One region of the Streptomyces sp. NPDC005202 genome, then DNA from elsewhere that is predicted to be linked to it. Evidence: riboswitches for the same ligand, from Rfam matches in the RefSeq annotation. Region 1 holds a riboswitch; each other region holds the start of a gene.

Region 1 (4,192 bases):
CCTGATCCGCCCCATCATCCCGAAGGTCCCGTTCTTCCCGGGGCCGGAGACAAGCCCGGGGTTCCGCCCGATCATCCCGAAGGTCCCGTTCCTCCCGGGGCCGGAGACAAGCCCGGGGTTCCGCCCGATCATCCCAGACCTGGGCGGAGACGGCAGCATGGGTGGCGGAGGCGGAGGCGGCGGCGGTGGAGGCGGCCCCGTGTAACGGGTGGAGACGGCAGCGTGGACTCGGTAACCTGACCGCCGCGCGATGACCGGGGGCGCTCCAGGCCCCCGGTCCTTAGACCCCAAACCCTTCGTCCGGAGGAAGACCGCAGACGAGATCCTCGAACGCCTCGCCCGCCAGCTGAACCGAATTGACGACTCAGGACGCTAGGGTCCGTCTTCAAACGGATCTTGGCCCAGGATGGCGGCGCGTCGGCGCCCTTGTCCTGTCGCTTGTCGCTTGAGCCCCGGCCGGGCCGTCTGTGGGCCGTCCGAGGGTGGCCAAAGACGACCGACGACGACAGTCAACGACCACCGTGCGAGCCTTCGGGCGCAGGTCACAGGAATTGATCTGCGACACTGAAAAGACCATGCCCAAGCCCGGAGAACTCACTTTCGTCGCCCCGCGCGGAGCCAAGAAGCCGCCGCGGCACCTTGCCGATCTCACGCCTGCCGAGCGTAAGGAGGCCGTCGCCGCGATCGGCGAGAAGCCGTTTCGTGCCAAGCAGCTTTCGCAGCACTACTTCGCGCGGTACGCGCACGACCCGGAGCAGTGGACCGACATTCCCGCCGGTTCGCGCGCCAGGCTGCAGGAGGCGCTGCTTCCGGAGCTGATGACGGTCGTCCGGCACCTGTCGACCGACCAGGGCACCACGCGCAAGACGCTGTGGCGGCTGTTCGACGGGACGCTCGTCGAGTCCGTGCTCATGCGGTACCCGGACCGGGTGACCATGTGCATCAGCTCGCAGGCGGGCTGCGGCATGAACTGCCCGTTCTGCGCCACCGGGCAGGCGGGTCTGGACCGCAACCTGTCCACCGCGGAGATCGTGCACCAGATCGTGGACGGGATGCGGGCGCTCAGGGACGGCGAGGTCCCCGGCGGTCCCGCGCGGCTGTCCAACATCGTCTTCATGGGCATGGGCGAGCCCCTCGCCAACTACAAGCGCGTCGTCGGCGCGATCCGGGCCCTGACAGACCCCGCGCCGGACGGACTCGGGCTGTCGCAGCGCGGCATCACGGTGTCGACGGTAGGACTGGTCCCGGCGATCCACCGGTTCGCCGACGAGGGTTTCAAGTGCCGGCTCGCGATCTCGCTGCACGCACCCGACGACGAGCTGCGCGACACCCTCGTCCCCGTCAACACGCGGTGGAAGGTGCGCGAGGTCCTCGACGCCGGGTTCGAGTACGTAGAGAAGTCCGGGCGTCGGCTGTCCATCGAGTACGCGCTGATCCGGGACATCAACGACCAGGCGTGGCGCGGTGACCGGCTCGGACGGTTGCTCAAGGGCAAGCCGGTGCACGTCAATCTGATCCCGCTCAACCCGACGCCGGGGTCGAAGTGGACCGCCTCGCGGCCTGCGGACGAGAAGGCGTTCGTCGAGGCCATCGCGGCCCATGGGGTGCCCGTCACCGTCCGGGACACCCGGGGTCAGGAGATCGACGGGGCATGTGGTCAGCTGGCGGCCACCGAGCGGTAATCTGAGGCCGTCCACATCTTCATATTCCGACAGGGGAGCGCCACAGCGCTGAGAGTGCGGCAACCGGCCGCAGACCCTCTGAACCTCGCCCAGGTCATTCTGGGTAGGGAGATCGGTCGTTACTCGAGCTGTTGCGCCCTGCCCGGGAGTCGGCGGAGAACCCCTCCGAAGGCCCCGGGCAGGGCCGCGTCTCTTCCTGGTCACCCCCAGGAGGAAATCCAGTGCACACCAAGACCTTCGTGGCCGTGGCGGTCGGGCTCGGCCTCGTCACGCTGTCCGCCTGCGGATCGTCGTCCGGCTCCGGCGCCGGCAGCGGCGGCGGCTCCAGGACCGTGACGCTCGTCAGCCACGACTCGTGGGCCGTCTCGAAGAGCGTCATCAAGGACTTCGAGAAGCAGTCGGGCTACACGGTCAAGGTCCTCAAGGACGGCGATGCCGGACAGGCCGTCAACAAGGCCATCCTCACCAAGGACAACCCGCAGGGCGACGTCTTCTTCGGCGTCGACAACACGCTGCTGTCGCGGGCCCTCGACAACGGGCTGTTCCAGCCGTACGAGGCCAAGGGGCTCGACAAGGTCGGCGCCGCCTATCAGCTCGACAAGGGCAAGCACCGGGTCACGCCGATCGACTACGGCGACATCTGCGTCAACTACGACAAGGCGTACTTCAGCAAGCATGGGCTGACCCCGCCGCAGTCCTTCGACGACCTGGTCAAGCCGCAGTACAAGGACCTTTTCGTCACCGAGAACGCCGCCACCTCCTCGCCCGGCCTCGGCTTCCTGCTCGGCACCGCCGCCCAGTACGGGGACAACGGCTGGCAGGACTACTGGAAGAAGCTCAAGGCCAACGGCGTGAAGGTCGTCGACGGCTGGGAGCAGGCCTACAACGAGGAGTTCTCCGGGTCCGCCGGTGGCAAGAAGGCCAAGGGCGACCGGCCGCTCGTCGTGTCGTACGCCTCCTCGCTGCCCGCCGAGGTCGTCTTCGCCGACCCGAAGCCGAAGACCGCCCCCACGGGGGTCGCGGCCGGCACCTGCTTCCGGCAGATCGAGTTCGCCGGACTGCTGAGCAACGCGAAGAACACCAAGGGCGGCAAGGCGTTCATCGACTTCCTGATCTCCAAGGAGTTCCAGGAGGACATGCCGCTCAACATGTTCGTCTACCCAGTGGTCGAGGGGGCGAAGGTGCCCGCCGAGTTCACCCAGTACGGTCCGGCGGCCAAGGACCCCCAGAGCATGGCTCCCGGCAAGATCGCCGCCAACCGTGACCAGTGGGTCAAGTCGTGGACCTCACTCGTACTGAAGTAGTCCCCCGCAAGGGCTGGACGAGGAGCCGAACGGGGAACGCGGCGCGGCTCGGGCTCATGGCCGTGCCCGTCGCGTTCTTCGCGGTGTTCTTCGCCTACCCCGTGGCCGCGATCGTCGAGCGCGGCCTGAAGGTCGGCGGGGCCTGGCAGTTCGGGCGGCTCGCGGATGTGCTCGGGCAGTCCGACATCCGGCACGTGCTGTGGTTCACCACCTGGCAGGCGCTCGCCTCCACCGCGCTCACGCTGCTGGTCGCGCTGCCCGGCGCGTACGTCTTCGCCCGCCTCGACTTTCCGGGCCGCCAGGTCCTGCGGGCCGTCGTCACCGTCCCGTTCGTGCTGCCCACGGTCGTCGTCGGCACCGCGTTCCTCGCGCTCGTCGGGCGCGGCGGACTCCTCGACGAGCTGTGGGGCGTACGGCTGGACACCACCGTGTGGGCGATCCTGCTGGCGCACGTCTTCTTCAACTACGCGGTCGTCGTGCGGACCGTCGGCGGGCTGTGGGCGCAGCTCGACCCGCGGCAGGAGGAGGCCGCGCGGGTGCTCGGCGCGTCGCCGCTGACGGCCTGGCGGAACGTCACGCTGCCGGCCCTGGCCCCGGCGGTCGCCGCCGCCGCGCTCATGGTCTTCCTCTTCACCTTCACCTCCTTCGGCGTGGTGCAGATCCTCGGCGGCCCGACCTTCTCGACCCTCGAAGTGGAGATCTACCGGCAGACGTCCGAGATCTTCGACCTGTCCACGGCCGCGGTGCTGACGATCGTCCAGTTCCTGGCGGTGGGGGTGATCCTCGCCGTGCACGCCTGGACCGTGCGGCGGCGGGAGACCGCTCTCAAGCTGGTGGACGCGTCCGTGACCGCGCGGCGGCCGCGCGGCGCGGGACAGTGGACGCTGCTGGCGGGCGTCCTCGCCACCGTCGTCGTCCTGCTCCTGCTGCCGCTCGCCGTGCTGGTGCAGCGGTCACTGGACGCGCCAGGGTTCGGCTACTACCGGGCGCTGACGAACGCGGACGGCGGGACCTTCCTGGTGGCGCCGATCGACGCCGTCGGTACGTCCCTGTCGTACGCCGTCGCCGCCACCGCCGTCGCCGTGGCGATCGGCGGTCTCGCCGCCGCCGCGCTCACCCGGCGGGACGCGGGCCGGATCGTGCGCGGCTTCGACGCGCTGCTGATGCTGCCGCTCGGGGTCTCCGCGGTGACCGTCGGCTTCGGGT
Region 2 (4,192 bases), on a different contig from region 1:
TCGATCTTGGCGTCAATCTCGGTCACGGGAACAAGCCTGCCATCCCGCACTGACAGTCGGAAGTCAGGCCGGTCCGTCGAGGGACGCCGAACTACGCTGTCGCCGCCTTCAGCGGCCTAGCCGGGTCCGCCAGCAGCTCCGGATCCATCGGCGTGCCCGCCTCGATCAGGCGCCTGCCCTGCGCCAGGTCGCGCGGCCGGCCCACCGCCAGCAGGGCGACCAGGCGGCTCTCGCGGAGCCAGCACACCGTCCACGCCGGTCCGGAGGGGTCGCCGCGCCAGACGGTGGTGTCGGCGGAGGCGTGGTGGCCGACGTACTGCACGAAGCGGCCGAACTGCTCGGACCAGAAGTACGGGACCGGGTCGTAGACCGCGGGGACCTGGCCGATGATGTCGGCCGCGACGGTGCGCGGCCCCTGGAGCGCGTTGTCCCAGTGGTGGACCAGCAGGCGCTCGCCATATCTTCCCGAAGGGAAGGAGGCGCAGTCACCGACCGCGTAGACGTCCGGCACGTTGGTGCGCAGGTGGTCGTCGGCCACGACCTCGCCGTGCCGGCCCAGTGCGATGCCGGAGCCGGCGAGCCAGGCCGTGGCGGGGCGCGCGCCGATGCCGACCACGACAGCGCCCGCGGACAGCCGCGAGCCGTCGTCGAGCACCACGGCGCCCGGCTCGACGCGCTCCACGCGCGCGTGGGTGCGCAGCTCGGCGCCGCTGTCGGCGTACCACGCGGCCATCGGGGCGGCCACCTCGGCGGGCAGCGCCCCAGCGAGCGGGCGGTCCGCGGCCTCCACGACCGTCACGGCGCAGCCCGCCTCGCGCGCGGCCGTGGCGAACTCGGCGCCGATCCAGCCCGCGCCGACGACCACGATGTCGTGCTGCCGGGCGAGCACCGGCCGCAGCCGTTCGGCGTCGTCGAGGGTGCGCAGCAGGTGCACGCCGGGGACGCCCTCGGTGCCCGGCAGCCGGATCGGTTCGGCGCCGGTGGCGAGGACGAGGACGTCGTACGGGACCGGCCCCTCGGCGGTGTCCAGCTCGTGCGCGTCGGGGCGCACGCCGAGCACCTCGCGGCCCAGCTGCAGTTCGACGCCGAGCGCCTCGAAGTCGATGTCGAAGGCGGCGCCCTCGGCCTTGCCGAGCAGGACGGCCTTGGACAGCGGCGGCCGGTCGTAGGGCTGGTGGGGTTCGGCGCCGATCAGTGTGACGGTGCCGGTGAAGCCCTGCTCGCGCAGGGCGACCGCGGTCTGCACGCCGGCCATGCCCGCGCCGACGACGACCACGCGCCGCGGCTGTGACGTGCCCTGTTCCTGCGTCTGCTCGCTCACCTGATCACCATAGACAACTGACAAATGGTCAGTCAGGGGGCGTGCTGGGTGACCTGCTGCACTACGGGCTCGGTCACCTGTTCCACCACGCTCGTCCCGCTGCCCGGCTGCGACTCCCACCGCCAGGTCTCCTCCAACCGCACCCGGCCGTCGGGAAGTTCGACCACCGTCGATTCGCAGTGCCCGCAGGACGTCGTCCCGTCGTGCTCAGCTGCACGTTCCGGAAGTCCAGACGGTCGCCTTCCCGCGTGCCCACCAGACAGCCGCGTACGATGTCGCCGCCCGCGTACTCGGCCCAGATCTCCCCGTCCTTCTCGTGGTACGTGAACCGGGTGCGCCCACCCACCTGACCTGGGGCCTGGTCGGCGACGGGAGCGAGGACGAGGCCGTCCAGCGAGCGCGTCATGACGAAAGGCTCCCTTACAGAGGCGCAGAAGCAAGAGCTAGGGTGGCCACCGTACAAGCACTCGCGGGAGCCCGGACGCACCGGGCTGAGAGGGAGGCTGGCGGCCTCCGACCGTACGAACCTGATCCGGGTCATGCCGGCGAAGGGAGGGGCTGGACGCCCATGTCGTCTCCACGTACGTCAGACGTCCTCGTCATCGGGGGCGGGATCATCGGGCTCGTGACGGCCTGGCGCGCGGCCCAGCGCGGGTTCGCCACGGCCGTGGTGGACCCCGAGCCGGGCGGCGGGGCCGCACAGGTGGCGGCCGGGATGCTCGCCGCCGTCACCGAACTGCACTACGGCGAGCAGACCCTGCTCGGGCTGAACCTGGCCTCGGCCCGCCGCTACCCGGACTTCGCGGCCGAGCTGACCGAGCTGACCGGCCACGACCTCGGCTACCGCCGGTGCGGCACGCTCGCCGTCGCGCTGGACGCCGACGACCGCGCCCACCTGCGGGATCTGCACGCGCTGCAGCGCCAGTCGGGCCTGGACTCCGAGTGGCTGTCCGGGCGGGACTGCCGGCGTCTGGAGCCGATGCTCGCGCCGGGCGTGCGCGGCGGGCTCCGGGCGGACGGCGACCACCAGATCGACCCGCGGCGGCTCGCCCATGCCCTGGTGGCCGCGTGCGAGCGGGCAGGGGTGGTGTTCCACCGCGCATGGGCCGAGCGCCTCACCGTGCTGCGGGACCGGGCCGCGGGCTGCGTCCTGCGCGACGGCACCGCGCTGGGCGCGGGCCAGGTGGTGCTCGCGGCCGGCAGCCTCAGCGGGCAGCTGGCGGGCGTGCCGGACGAGGTCTCGCCCCCGGTGCGGCCGGTGAAGGGGCAGGTGGTGCGGCTGACCGTGCCGAAGCGGTGCGCGCCGTTCCTGAGCCGGACCGTGCGGGCCGTGGTGCGCGGCAGCCACGTCTACCTGGTGCCGCGGCTCAGCGGCGAGCTGGTCGTCGGCGCGACCAGCGAGGAGCTGGGCTGGGACACGACGGTGACGGCGGGCGGCGTGTACGAGCTGCTGCGCGACGCGCACGAGCTGGTGCCCGGGATCACCGAGCTGCCGCTGACGGAGACCAGGGCCGGGCTGCGCCCCGGCTCCCCCGACAACGCGCCGCTGCTCGGCCCGACCGAGCTGGACGGGCTGCTGCTGGCCACAGGGCACTACCGCAACGGGGTACTGCTGACGCCGGTCACCGGTGACGCGATGGCGCACGCCCTGACCACCGGCGAGCTCCCGGACTACGCCCGCCCCTTCACCCCCAGGCGTTTTTGTGCCGCAGCACTCACGGAGCACTCCGCATGAACATCTCGGTCAACGGGGAGCCGCGCACGATCGCGCCCGGCACGGCTCTCGACACCGTCGTGAAGACCCTCACCGCGGCGCCCTCCGGGGTGGCCGCCGCCCTCAACGAAACCGTCGTCCCGCGCGCGCAGTGGTCGTCCACGGCCCTGGCCGAGGGGGACCGCGTCGAAGTGCTGACCGCCGTCCAAGGAGGCTGACCCATGGCCGACGATCCCTTTGTCCTCGGTGGTACGTCCTTCACGTCCCGGCTGATCATGGGGACGGGAGGTGCGCCCAGCCTCGATGTGCTGGAGCGGGCCCTGGTGGCCTCCGGCACGGAGCTCACCACGGTCGCGATGCGGCGGGTGAACCCTTCCGTGCACGGGTCGGTGCTGTCGGTGCTGGACAGGCTCGGCATCCGGGTGCTGCCGAACACCGCGGGGTGCTTCACCGCGGGTGAGGCGGTGCTGACCGCCCGCCTGGCGCGGGAGGCGCTGGGCACCGATCTGATCAAGCTGGAGGTCATCGCCGACGAGCGCACGCTGCTGCCGGATCCGATCGAGCTGCTGGACGCGGCGGAGACGCTGGTCGACGACGGGTTCACGGTGCTGCCGTATACGAACGACGACCCGGTGCTGGCGCGGAAGCTTCAGGACGTCGGCTGCGCCGCGATCATGCCGCTGGGGTCGCCGATCGGGTCCGGGCTCGGGATCCGGAACCCGCACAACTTCCAGCTGATCGTCGAGCACGCGCGTGTGCCGGTGATTCTGGACGCCGGGGCCGGTACGGCGTCGGACGTGGCGTTGGCCATGGAGCTGGGGTGTGCGGGAGTGATGCTCGCGTCGGCGGTGACGCGGGCGCAGGAGCCGGTGGTGATGGCCGAGGCGATGAAGCACGCGGTGGAGGCGGGGCGGCTGGCCCGGCTGGCGGGGCGGATTCCGCGCCGTCACTTTGCCGAGGCGTCCTCTCCCACGGAAGGCCTGGCACGACTGGATCCCGAGCGCCCAGCTTTCTGACCGCACAGCGACGCCCGCGTCACAGGTCGGCTGCAGTCCCGCCCCGGTATCGGCCGAAAGGGCGTCGTGTCCGTGGCGGCTCGTACACTCACCTGCGTGGATACGACCCTTCAGGACCCTCTCGTCGGGCAGGTGCTCGAC
Region 3 (4,192 bases), on a different contig from region 1:
TCTTGGCCGGCTCCGCCGGGAGGGTCTCGTCGTGGAACTCCCGTGCCGTGTCCGGGTCGAGGGCGAGATTGAACTGGTCCTCCCACCGGAACTCGAAGCGGGCGTCGGACAGCGCGTCGTCCCACTCCTGCGCACCTGGGTGCCCCTTGGCGAGGTCGGCTGCGTGCGCGGCGATCTTGTAGGTGATGACGCCGGTCTTCACGTCGTCACGGTTGGGCAGGCCCAAGTGCTCCTTGGGCGTGACGTAGCAGAGCATGGCCGTGCCCCACCAGGCGATCATCGCGGCACCGATGCCGGAGGTGATGTGGTCGTACGCCGGCGCGATGTCCGTCGTCAGCGGGCCGAGCGTATAGAACGGAGCTTCATCACAGATCTCCTGCTGAAGGTCGATGTTCTCCTTGATCTTGTGCATCGGGACGTGACCGGGGCCCTCGATCATCGTCTGCACATGGAAACGCCTGGCGATCCGCCCGAGTTCCCCGAGCGTACGCAACTCCGCGAGCTGTGCCTCGTCGTTGGCGTCCGCGATCGAGCCCGGCCGCAGGCCGTCGCCCAGCGAGTAGGTGACGTCGTAGGCGGCGAGGATCTCGCAGAGCTCCTCGAAGTTCTCGTACAGGAACGACTCCTTGTGGTGCGCGAGGCACCAGGCCGCCATGATCGATCCGCCGCGCGAGACGATGCCGGTCTTGCGGTTCGCGGTCAGCGGCACGTACGCGAGGCGTACGCCCGCGTGAACCGTCATGTAGTCCACGCCCTGCTCGGCCTGCTCGATGACCGTGTCCTTGTAGATCTCCCAGGTCAGTTCCTCGGCCTTGCCGTCGACCTTCTCCAGGGCCTGGTAGAGCGGCACGGTGCCGATGGGGACGGGGGAGTTGCGCAGCACCCACTCACGGGTGGTGTGGATGTTGCGGCCGGTGGAGAGGTCCATGACCGTGTCAGCGCCCCAGCGGGTCGCCCAGGTCATCTTCTCGACCTCCTCCTCGATGGAGGACGTCACCGCGGAGTTGCCGATGTTGGCGTTGACTTTCACCAGGAACCGCTTGCCGATGATCATCGGCTCGATCTCCGGGTGGTTGACGTTGGCCGGCAGTACCGCGCGGCCGGCCGCGATCTCCTCACGGACCACCTCGGGCGAAACGTTCTCCCGGATGGCCACGAACTCCATCTCGGGCGTGATCTCGCCCCGGCGCGCGTACGCGAGCTGCGTTACCGCCTTGCCGTCGCGGCCACGGCGCGGCTGGCGCGGCCGTCCCGGGAACACCGCGTCGAGGTTGCGCAGACCCCCGCGCGGCGAGGTGTGCTTGATCCCGTCGTCCTCGGGTCGGACGGGACGGCCCACGTACTCCTCGGTGTCGCCGCGGCTGATGATCCAGTTCTCGCGCAGCGGCGGCAGGCCCCTGCGAACGTCGGTGTCGACGAGTGGATCGGTGTACGGGCCCGACGTGTCGTACAGCGTGACCGACTGCCCGTTGGTGAGGTGCACCTGACGGACCGGCACCCGCAGGTCGGGGCGTGAGCCCTCGACGTACGCCTTGTGCCAGCCGATGGACTTCCCGGCTTCCCCGTTGCTGGAGATCTGCGTGGAGGCAGGCGTGCGTGCGTCCTTATTGGTCATGAGACCTACTCCCTACGCCGGCATTACCCGGTAACAGGTTCGGCGGTCGACGCAGCGGTTTCCATCTGCCGACGTTTCCTGTGAAACATCTCTCGTTCCACGTGAAACATTTCGAAGACGGAGGTCAGCGCCCTCTCAGCCCGGTGCTCCGAGCTCCCGCGTGTGCAAAGGTGCCTCCACGCTAGCGTCAGTTCGGGCGCGGTGAATAGAGGGCCCCTGCCGTTCTTGCGATGATCGGGCGGTGACCACGACACAGCAGTCCCCCTATCCGCCGCCCGAGCCGCGGCGCGGACACGGCGCCGGACACGGAGACGGGCACGGCTCCGGGCACGGCCATGGCCCTGGACCCGATGGCGGACACGGCCACGGCCCTGGCCCCGGGGACGGACACCACCCCGGGCCCGGAGCGTGGGACGCCCATGACCACGGAACCGCGGACAGGCACAGCCACGGCCCCGAAGCCGGCAGAGGTCAGGGGCATGGCCCGGACGCCGGTGGCGGGCACGGGCACTCGCACAGTCACAGTCATGGGCCTGCCACCCCCGTCTCGAAGCACCTGCGCAAGGTCATCGCGGCGATCCTGATCCCGTTCGCCGTCGCTGTGGTGGTCGGGCTCGGGGTGCTCTGGCCCAGCGGCGCTCCGTCGCACGAGCGCACGGGCGTCGGCTTCGACCGGCAGACCCAGCAGGCCACGGTCACGAAGGTGGTCGGGGTGAGCTGCAAGTCGGTGAACGCCTCCGGGGACACGCCGACCGGGGACACCTCCACCGCCGAGGGCTCCTCCGCGCAGCAGCAGGCGAAAGGCACCTGCAAGAAGGCCACGATCCGGGTCGACACCGGCAACGACAAGGGCCGTACGTTCACCGAGATCGTGCAGCCGGACCAGTCACGGCAGTTGCACCAGGGCGAGAAGGTCGTGGTCGCCTACGAGCCCTCCGCGCCGAGGGATCTGCAGTACTCGGTCACCGACGTCAACCGGCGCTTCCCGATGGCGTTGCTGGCCGGCATCTTCGCACTCGCCGTCGTGGTCGTCGGGCGTATGCGGGGCGTGATGGCGCTGGTCGCGCTGGCCATCAGTTTCCTGGTGCTGAACTTCTTCATCCTGCCCGCGATCCTGCAGGGCTCGAATCCGCTGGTCGTGGCGGTGGTCGGGTCGAGCGCCATCATGCTGATCGCCCTCTACCTGTGCCACGGCCTGTCCGCCCGCACCTCGGTGGCGGTGCTGGGGACCCTCATCTCGCTGCTGCTGATCGGCGTCCTGGGCTCGCTGTTCATCGGCTGGGCCGCGCTCACCGGCAACACGGACGACAACACCGGCCTGATCCACGGCTTGTATCCGTCGATCGACATGAGCGGTCTGCTGCTCGCCGGCGTCATCATCGGCTCGCTCGGTGTCCTGGACGACGTGACGGTGACGCAGACGTCGGCGGTCTGGGAGCTGCACGAGGCCAATCCGGCGATGGGCCGACGCGGGCTGTACCGCGCGGGCATCCGCATCGGCCGCGACCACATCGCGTCCGTCGTCAACACCCTCGTCCTCGCCTACGCGGGCGCCGCGCTGCCGCTGCTGCTGCTCTTCTCCATTGCGCAGAGCAGCGTGGTGACCGTCGCCAACAGCGAACTGGTCGCGGAGGAGATCGTGCGCACGCTGGTGGGCTCGATCGGCCTGGTTGCCTCGGTGCCGGTCACCACCCTCCTCGCGGCCCTGGTGGTCTCGGCCGACCGCCCGGGACCAGAGCCGGCGTCGGCGTCGGTCACCCAGCCGGCTCCGGCGCGCAGCGGAAGGGGGCGGCGCCGCAAGCGGTGACACGGCGTCAGGACACGGACGGAGGGACCGGACGAGGCAGCCGGGGAAGCTGCGGGCCGACGGCGAGGCGCCGACCGATCCGCTGACCGTCCTCGGCGTGCAGCAGGGCCTTCCTGCGCGCCTTGGGACCTGCGCTGAAGAACTCCGGCGCACTCCCGGAGCGCGCGGTGAAGCCTTCCAGCGCCCGCGGGACGCGCGGTGAAGCGTTACGCCACCGCACGCGCCCCGTTGCCGTAACGCTTCAGCCAACGCTTCAGCCCGCGCTCTGCTCCTCCGCCAGGATGCGGTCCAGGGCCTCGTCGAGGTGGGCGTCGAAGTCGGCGAGCGCCCCCTCCTGGCCCAGCGGCACCAGCTTGTCCGTGCGGTCGAGGAACGCCACGAGCGGCGCCGTCGAGGAGCGGAACAGCGCCCGGTCACCGCCGACCTGAAGCCGGATCAGGACCTCGCTCGGAAAGTCCGTGTCGGCGGGTGAGATCCGCACATCGCCGTCCCCGCACGGGGTGCCCACCCCGTCGATCAGCAGTTCCCGTCCGAAGGCCCAGGTCACCGGGGCGTCTCCGGGCAGATGGAAGGTCAACCGCACGGCGTAGGGATCACAGGTCTCGTACCGCAGCTCCACCGGGATGCGGAAGGAGAGCTCCTCCGACACGAGAAAGCTCATCATGACCTCTGCCTGTACGGACTCGCGCATCGCTACCCCGTCATCTGCCGTCGACTGGCCGGGAATGATCCCGTGACACTGTGGCATCTTGCTGAACGTACACAGCAGA
Region 4 (4,192 bases), on a different contig from region 1:
AGGCGAGGGTGCAGCCCGTCCCGTGGGTGTGGCGGTTGTCGTGGCGCGGAGCGCGCAGCCAGTGCTCCTCGCGGCCGTCGGTCAGCAGGTCCACGGCCTCGCCGGGCAGATGTCCGCCCTTCACCAGCACCCACCGGGGCCCGTACGACAGCAGCCGCGCGGCCGCGCGGCGCATGCCCGGCTCGTCGGTCACCCGCATGCCGGTCAGCTCCGCGACCTCGTCCAGGTTCGGCGTGGTCACCGTCGCGCGCGGCAGCAGCCGGGTGCGTACGGCGTCCAGCGCGTCGTCAGCGAGCAGCCTGTCCCCGTGTTTGGAGACGCTCACCGGGTCCACGACGACCGGGGCCGCCACGTCCGCGAGCAGGTCGGCCACCGTCTCGACCAGCGCCGGCGAGGCGAGCATGCCCGTCTTCACCGCCTGGACGCCGATGTCGTCGACGACGCTGCGGTACTGGGCCCGCACCGCCTCCACGGGCAGCTCCCAGGCGCCCTGCACGCCGACGGAGTTCTGCGCCGTGACAGCCGTGACCACGCTCATCCCGTGAGCGCCGAGCGCCAGCATCGTCTTCAGGTCGGCCTGGATGCCGGCGCCGCCGCCGGAGTCGGACCCGGCGACCGTCAGGACACGGGGCGGCGCGGTCATGCGCGTCCCTCCTCTCGGACGCGCAGCGGCGCGTACACGGCGAGGGCCACCAGGAACGCCACGTAGTACGACACGTCAGCGCCGTGCAGCGCGTGGGCGACCGGGCCCACGTACAGGCCCGTGTCCATGAACGGCACCGCCGCGGCGAAGGCACCCGTGAACGCCAGGAGCGGGGGCCATACCGACCGGGGCCGGGCCGTCGCGGCGGCGAGATCGGTCACGGAACCGCGACGCACCAGCCAGTCGACGATCACGATCGCCACGAACCCGGGGATCCAGTAGCCCACGAACAGCAGCACGTTCTGGAAGCGGGCGGTGGTGTCGGCCGCGTGCATCCACAGGACCAGCGGGAAGCCGAGCACCGCGGCGAGGGCGGCTGCCGCCGGGCGCGGCACGCGCACCCCGACGGTCTGCAGCGCCAGGGAGCCGCTGTAGTCGTTCATGGCGTTGCTGCACAGCGCCGCCAGAGCCACCGCCAGCAGCCCGAAGGCGCCCGCCGTGCCCCCGCCCAGCAGCTTGTCCACCCCGGCGGCCGTCTGGTCGGTGAGCACCGACGCACCCCACAGACCGAGGACCTGTACGGCCAGGAAGGACACCACGAGTCCGAGCAGCGTGCACCAGAACATCCGGGAGCGGGAGGTGGCGCGCGGCAGATAGCGGCTGAAGTCGCTGGCGTACGGGGCCCAGGACAGGGCCAGGCTGAGTGCGATGGTGCTGGTCAGTACGAAGGCGCCCGCCCGGTCGGCGCCGTGCGCGCTGCCCGTCGCGGCGATGTGGACGCCGGCCGTCATCCGCACGGCGATCAGTGCGAAGGCGGCCGCGAGCACGAAGGTCATAACGGTCTGGAGCCGGTGGATTGCCTCGTACCCGAGAACCCCGAGGGCACCCTGCCCCAGCATCACGACCAGGACACCCAGCCAGAACGGCCAGCCGCACAGCCGCGCCAGCGCGTCCCCGCCGAACAGTCCGATCAGCGCGTCCCAGGCGACCGACGACAGCCACTGCAGCACACCGGGCAGCGCCACTGCACGCCCGAACGCGAGCCGGGCCAGCGGGAGCTGACCGGCGCCGGTGCGGCTGCCCCAGGTGCCGAGGTAGGCGGTGGGCACCGCGCCGAGCACCGTGCCCAGGACGACGGCGGCGAGCGCGGTGGTGAAGTTGAGGCCGAGCGTGATGCCGATGGTCCCGGTGAACACTCCGGTCATGGTCAGATTCGGGGCGAACCAGACGGTGAACAGCCGGCCCGCGCCGCCGTAACGATTGCTCTCGGGGACCGGTTCGATGCCGTGCCCCTCGACCCTGAGGTCGCCGGGAGCGCTGGGCATCCGTCCGTCGAAGACGTCTCGCCGGCCGTCGGCGGGCAGCCCGCCGGAAACATGCGCCAAGGGCATGAAAGACATCCCTCCGCCAGTACGAACTGGTTCAGGTTCAACGGGTGTGATCTCAGCCCGCAGGTGGGGCACCCCGTGTCCGGTACAGCGGCAAGACTAACGCGAGCCTGGGGATGTGCCATACGGAAGGGCCGCCATCGGGCAGCGGCCCTTCCCCTGGCGCCGTGGTGCGTCAGCGCTTGGTGTGGATGAAGCCGGTCTTGTCGACCTCGTCACCGGAGCGCCCGTGGAATCCGGCGAGCTGCCGGCCGGACGGCGCCGTGCGCGTCACCCGGTCGTCCGGGTCCTTCGGCAGCCCGAGCCGCTCCGCCCCGGACAGGGCCTTGGCGTCCAGGTAGGGCGCCACCTCCGGCCGGACCCGTTGCCCTCGCGCAGGAAGATGTCCGCACCGGCCGGACCCGTCCCCGGTATCTCCTGCAGCAGCCGGCGCAGGCGGAGACGTCCCCGTCGGCCTCCTTTCGCATGCGCCGCAGGTCGCCACCCCGATGCTCCATCAGCAACTGCGCGCCGTCGCCGAGCTGAGTCGCCGTCCGTTCGTCGTAACGCCGGTAGCCGTCGGCCCCAGGACGTCGACGCGTTCCTGCCAGTCGGCGCCAGGGCATCAACGCGTTCCTGCCAGTCGGCCCCGGCCGTGCGCCGGGGATCGCGCAGGCCCGCCTCGTGCAGCGCCCGCACCGTCGCGAGGGCGATCGGCAGGCCGAAGGCGTCGGTGCAGGGTTGAACTGCCGCGGTTTCGTGTCTGCGGGACGGGCCTCGTTCCATCTGCGGGAGCTGGTCACTCGTCGGCCTCGGGGATCTGTGTACCGCGCACCAGCTTGTCCTCACCGGCGCTCGCCAGGAACCGGCCGTCCGGATAGAAGGCCACCGCGTTCACCGAGCGTCCGTGCCTGACCTGCAGCAGCTTCTCTCCCGTGTCGACATGCCACCCGCAGATGACACCGTCCTGGGATGACACCGTCCTGGCTCCCCGTGTGACCGTCACGAGCCTTCGAACCTCGGCCTTGGAGGGGAGGCTGCCGGCCGCGCCGAGGGCGTGGAGGCGGGCCGGGCCGCGTGGCTGGAGGAACAGGGCCAGGTGCTGCCCGACGAGCTCGGCCGCGCACAGAAGGAGGTCGAGGCCGAGGGCCGCACGGTGGTCTTCGCCGCCTGGGACGGAGAGGTACGTGGCGCACTGGTCGTCGCCGACACCGTCAAGGCGACCAGCGCCGAGGCGGTGGCCGACCTCAAGCGGCTCGGGCCCACCCCGGTGCTGCTGACCGGCGACAACACGGCGGCGGCCCACGCGGTGGCGGCCGAGGTCGGCATCGACCAGGTCATCGCCGAAGTCCACCCGGAGGACAGGGCCGCCGAGGTCGAACGCCTCCAGCAGCAGGGCCAGGTGGTGGCGATGGTCGGCGACGGCGTCAACGACGCGGCCGCCCTCGCCCAGGCCGACCTGGGACTTGCGATGGGCACCGGCACCGACGCGGCGATCGCCGCCTGCGACCTCACCCTCGTACGGGGTGACCTGCGGGCGGCGGCGGATGCGATCCGGCTGGCGCGCCGCACCCTTCCTACGATCAAGGCCAACCTGTTCTGGGCGTTCGCCTACAACGTCGCCGCGCTGCCGCTGGCCGCGCTCGGCTTGCTCAACCCGATGATCGCCGGCGGCGCGATGGCGTTCTTCTCGGTCTTCGTGCTCTCGAACAGCTTGCGGCTGCGCCGCTTCCAGCCCTTGAACCGCTGACGAGTTCCGCGGCCAGGCCCTCCCTGCTCCAACCGAGGGGGTTGTGGGCGCGCACAGTACGGTGGGCACACCGTCCAGGCCGCCGAGGACACGACGACGCGGTTTTGCAGCACCCACTCTGTGATCTGCTGGAGGAGTCCGGCCGACTTGTCACTCCCCGTGGGCAGGCGCAGTCGACACTGCCGGGACCCCAGGGGTGAAGTGCCTGGTGGTAATCGCAGGGCGGGCCCCTGGGAGGAGTGCCATGCTGCACGTCCGCATCGCCGCCCCCGCGCCGACACAGCCCGGAATCCCCCTGCCGCGGCGTGATCTGGCCGTTGCATGGATCCTGATGGCTGTGCTCGCGGCGCTGGCATGGGTGCTCACCGTCGCCCAGTCCCGTGACATGGGCGTGGAGCCGGGAACGATGGGTCTGGCTCTGCCGCTCTTCCT

What was found. Region 1 has a riboswitch for thiamine pyrophosphate ahead of ABZV31_RS16170 (thiamine ABC transporter substrate-binding protein). Riboswitches for the same ligand answer to the same signal wherever they lie in the genome.
Region 2: it holds a riboswitch for thiamine pyrophosphate, as region 1 does, so the genes downstream of both, thiO (glycine oxidase ThiO) here and ABZV31_RS16170 (thiamine ABC transporter substrate-binding protein) in region 1, are expected to answer to the same signal.
Region 3: it holds a riboswitch for thiamine pyrophosphate, as region 1 does, so the genes downstream of both, thiC (phosphomethylpyrimidine synthase ThiC) here and ABZV31_RS16170 (thiamine ABC transporter substrate-binding protein) in region 1, are expected to answer to the same signal.
Region 4: it holds a riboswitch for thiamine pyrophosphate, as region 1 does, so the genes downstream of both, ABZV31_RS36790 (cytosine permease) here and ABZV31_RS16170 (thiamine ABC transporter substrate-binding protein) in region 1, are expected to answer to the same signal.

What each region holds. Positions count from the first base shown of each region.
Region 1 covers NZ_JBEXHW010000009.1:16,718-20,909, reverse strand. Annotated here, with positions in the region: gene rlmN (23S rRNA (adenine(2503)-C(2))-methyltransferase RlmN) at 576-1,682, shown strand; TPP riboswitch at 1,704-1,810, shown strand; gene ABZV31_RS16170 (thiamine ABC transporter substrate-binding protein) at 1,904-2,986, shown strand; gene ABZV31_RS16165 (iron ABC transporter permease) at 3,043-4,192, shown strand, end outside.
Region 2 covers NZ_JBEXHW010000001.1:606,245-610,436, reverse strand. Annotated here, with positions in the region: gene ABZV31_RS02885 (Rv2175c family DNA-binding protein) at 1-26, opposite strand, end outside; gene ABZV31_RS02880 (FAD-dependent oxidoreductase) at 92-1,321, opposite strand; partial or broken gene ABZV31_RS02875 (hypothetical protein) at 1,354-1,727, opposite strand; TPP riboswitch at 1,781-1,892, shown strand; gene thiO (glycine oxidase ThiO) at 1,890-3,056, shown strand; gene thiS (sulfur carrier protein ThiS) at 3,053-3,253, shown strand; gene ABZV31_RS02860 (thiazole synthase) at 3,257-4,051, shown strand; gene pknB (Stk1 family PASTA domain-containing Ser/Thr kinase) at 4,148-4,192, shown strand, end outside.
Region 3 covers NZ_JBEXHW010000021.1:112,339-116,530, forward strand. Annotated here, with positions in the region: gene thiC (phosphomethylpyrimidine synthase ThiC) at 1-1,615, opposite strand, end outside; TPP riboswitch at 1,608-1,785, opposite strand; gene ABZV31_RS26070 (YibE/F family protein) at 1,857-3,422, shown strand; gene ABZV31_RS26075 (SsgA family sporulation/cell division regulator) at 3,676-4,113, opposite strand.
Region 4 covers NZ_JBEXHW010000058.1:15,318-19,509, reverse strand. Annotated here, with positions in the region: gene thiD (bifunctional hydroxymethylpyrimidine kinase/phosphomethylpyrimidine kinase) at 1-643, opposite strand, end outside; gene ABZV31_RS36790 (cytosine permease) at 640-2,034, opposite strand; TPP riboswitch at 2,026-2,120, opposite strand; partial or broken gene ABZV31_RS36785 (endonuclease) at 2,312-2,724, opposite strand; gene ABZV31_RS36780 (hypothetical protein) at 2,810-2,989, opposite strand; partial or broken gene ABZV31_RS36775 (HAD-IC family P-type ATPase) at 3,068-3,760, shown strand; partial or broken gene ABZV31_RS36770 (DUF2182 domain-containing protein) at 4,005-4,192, shown strand, end outside.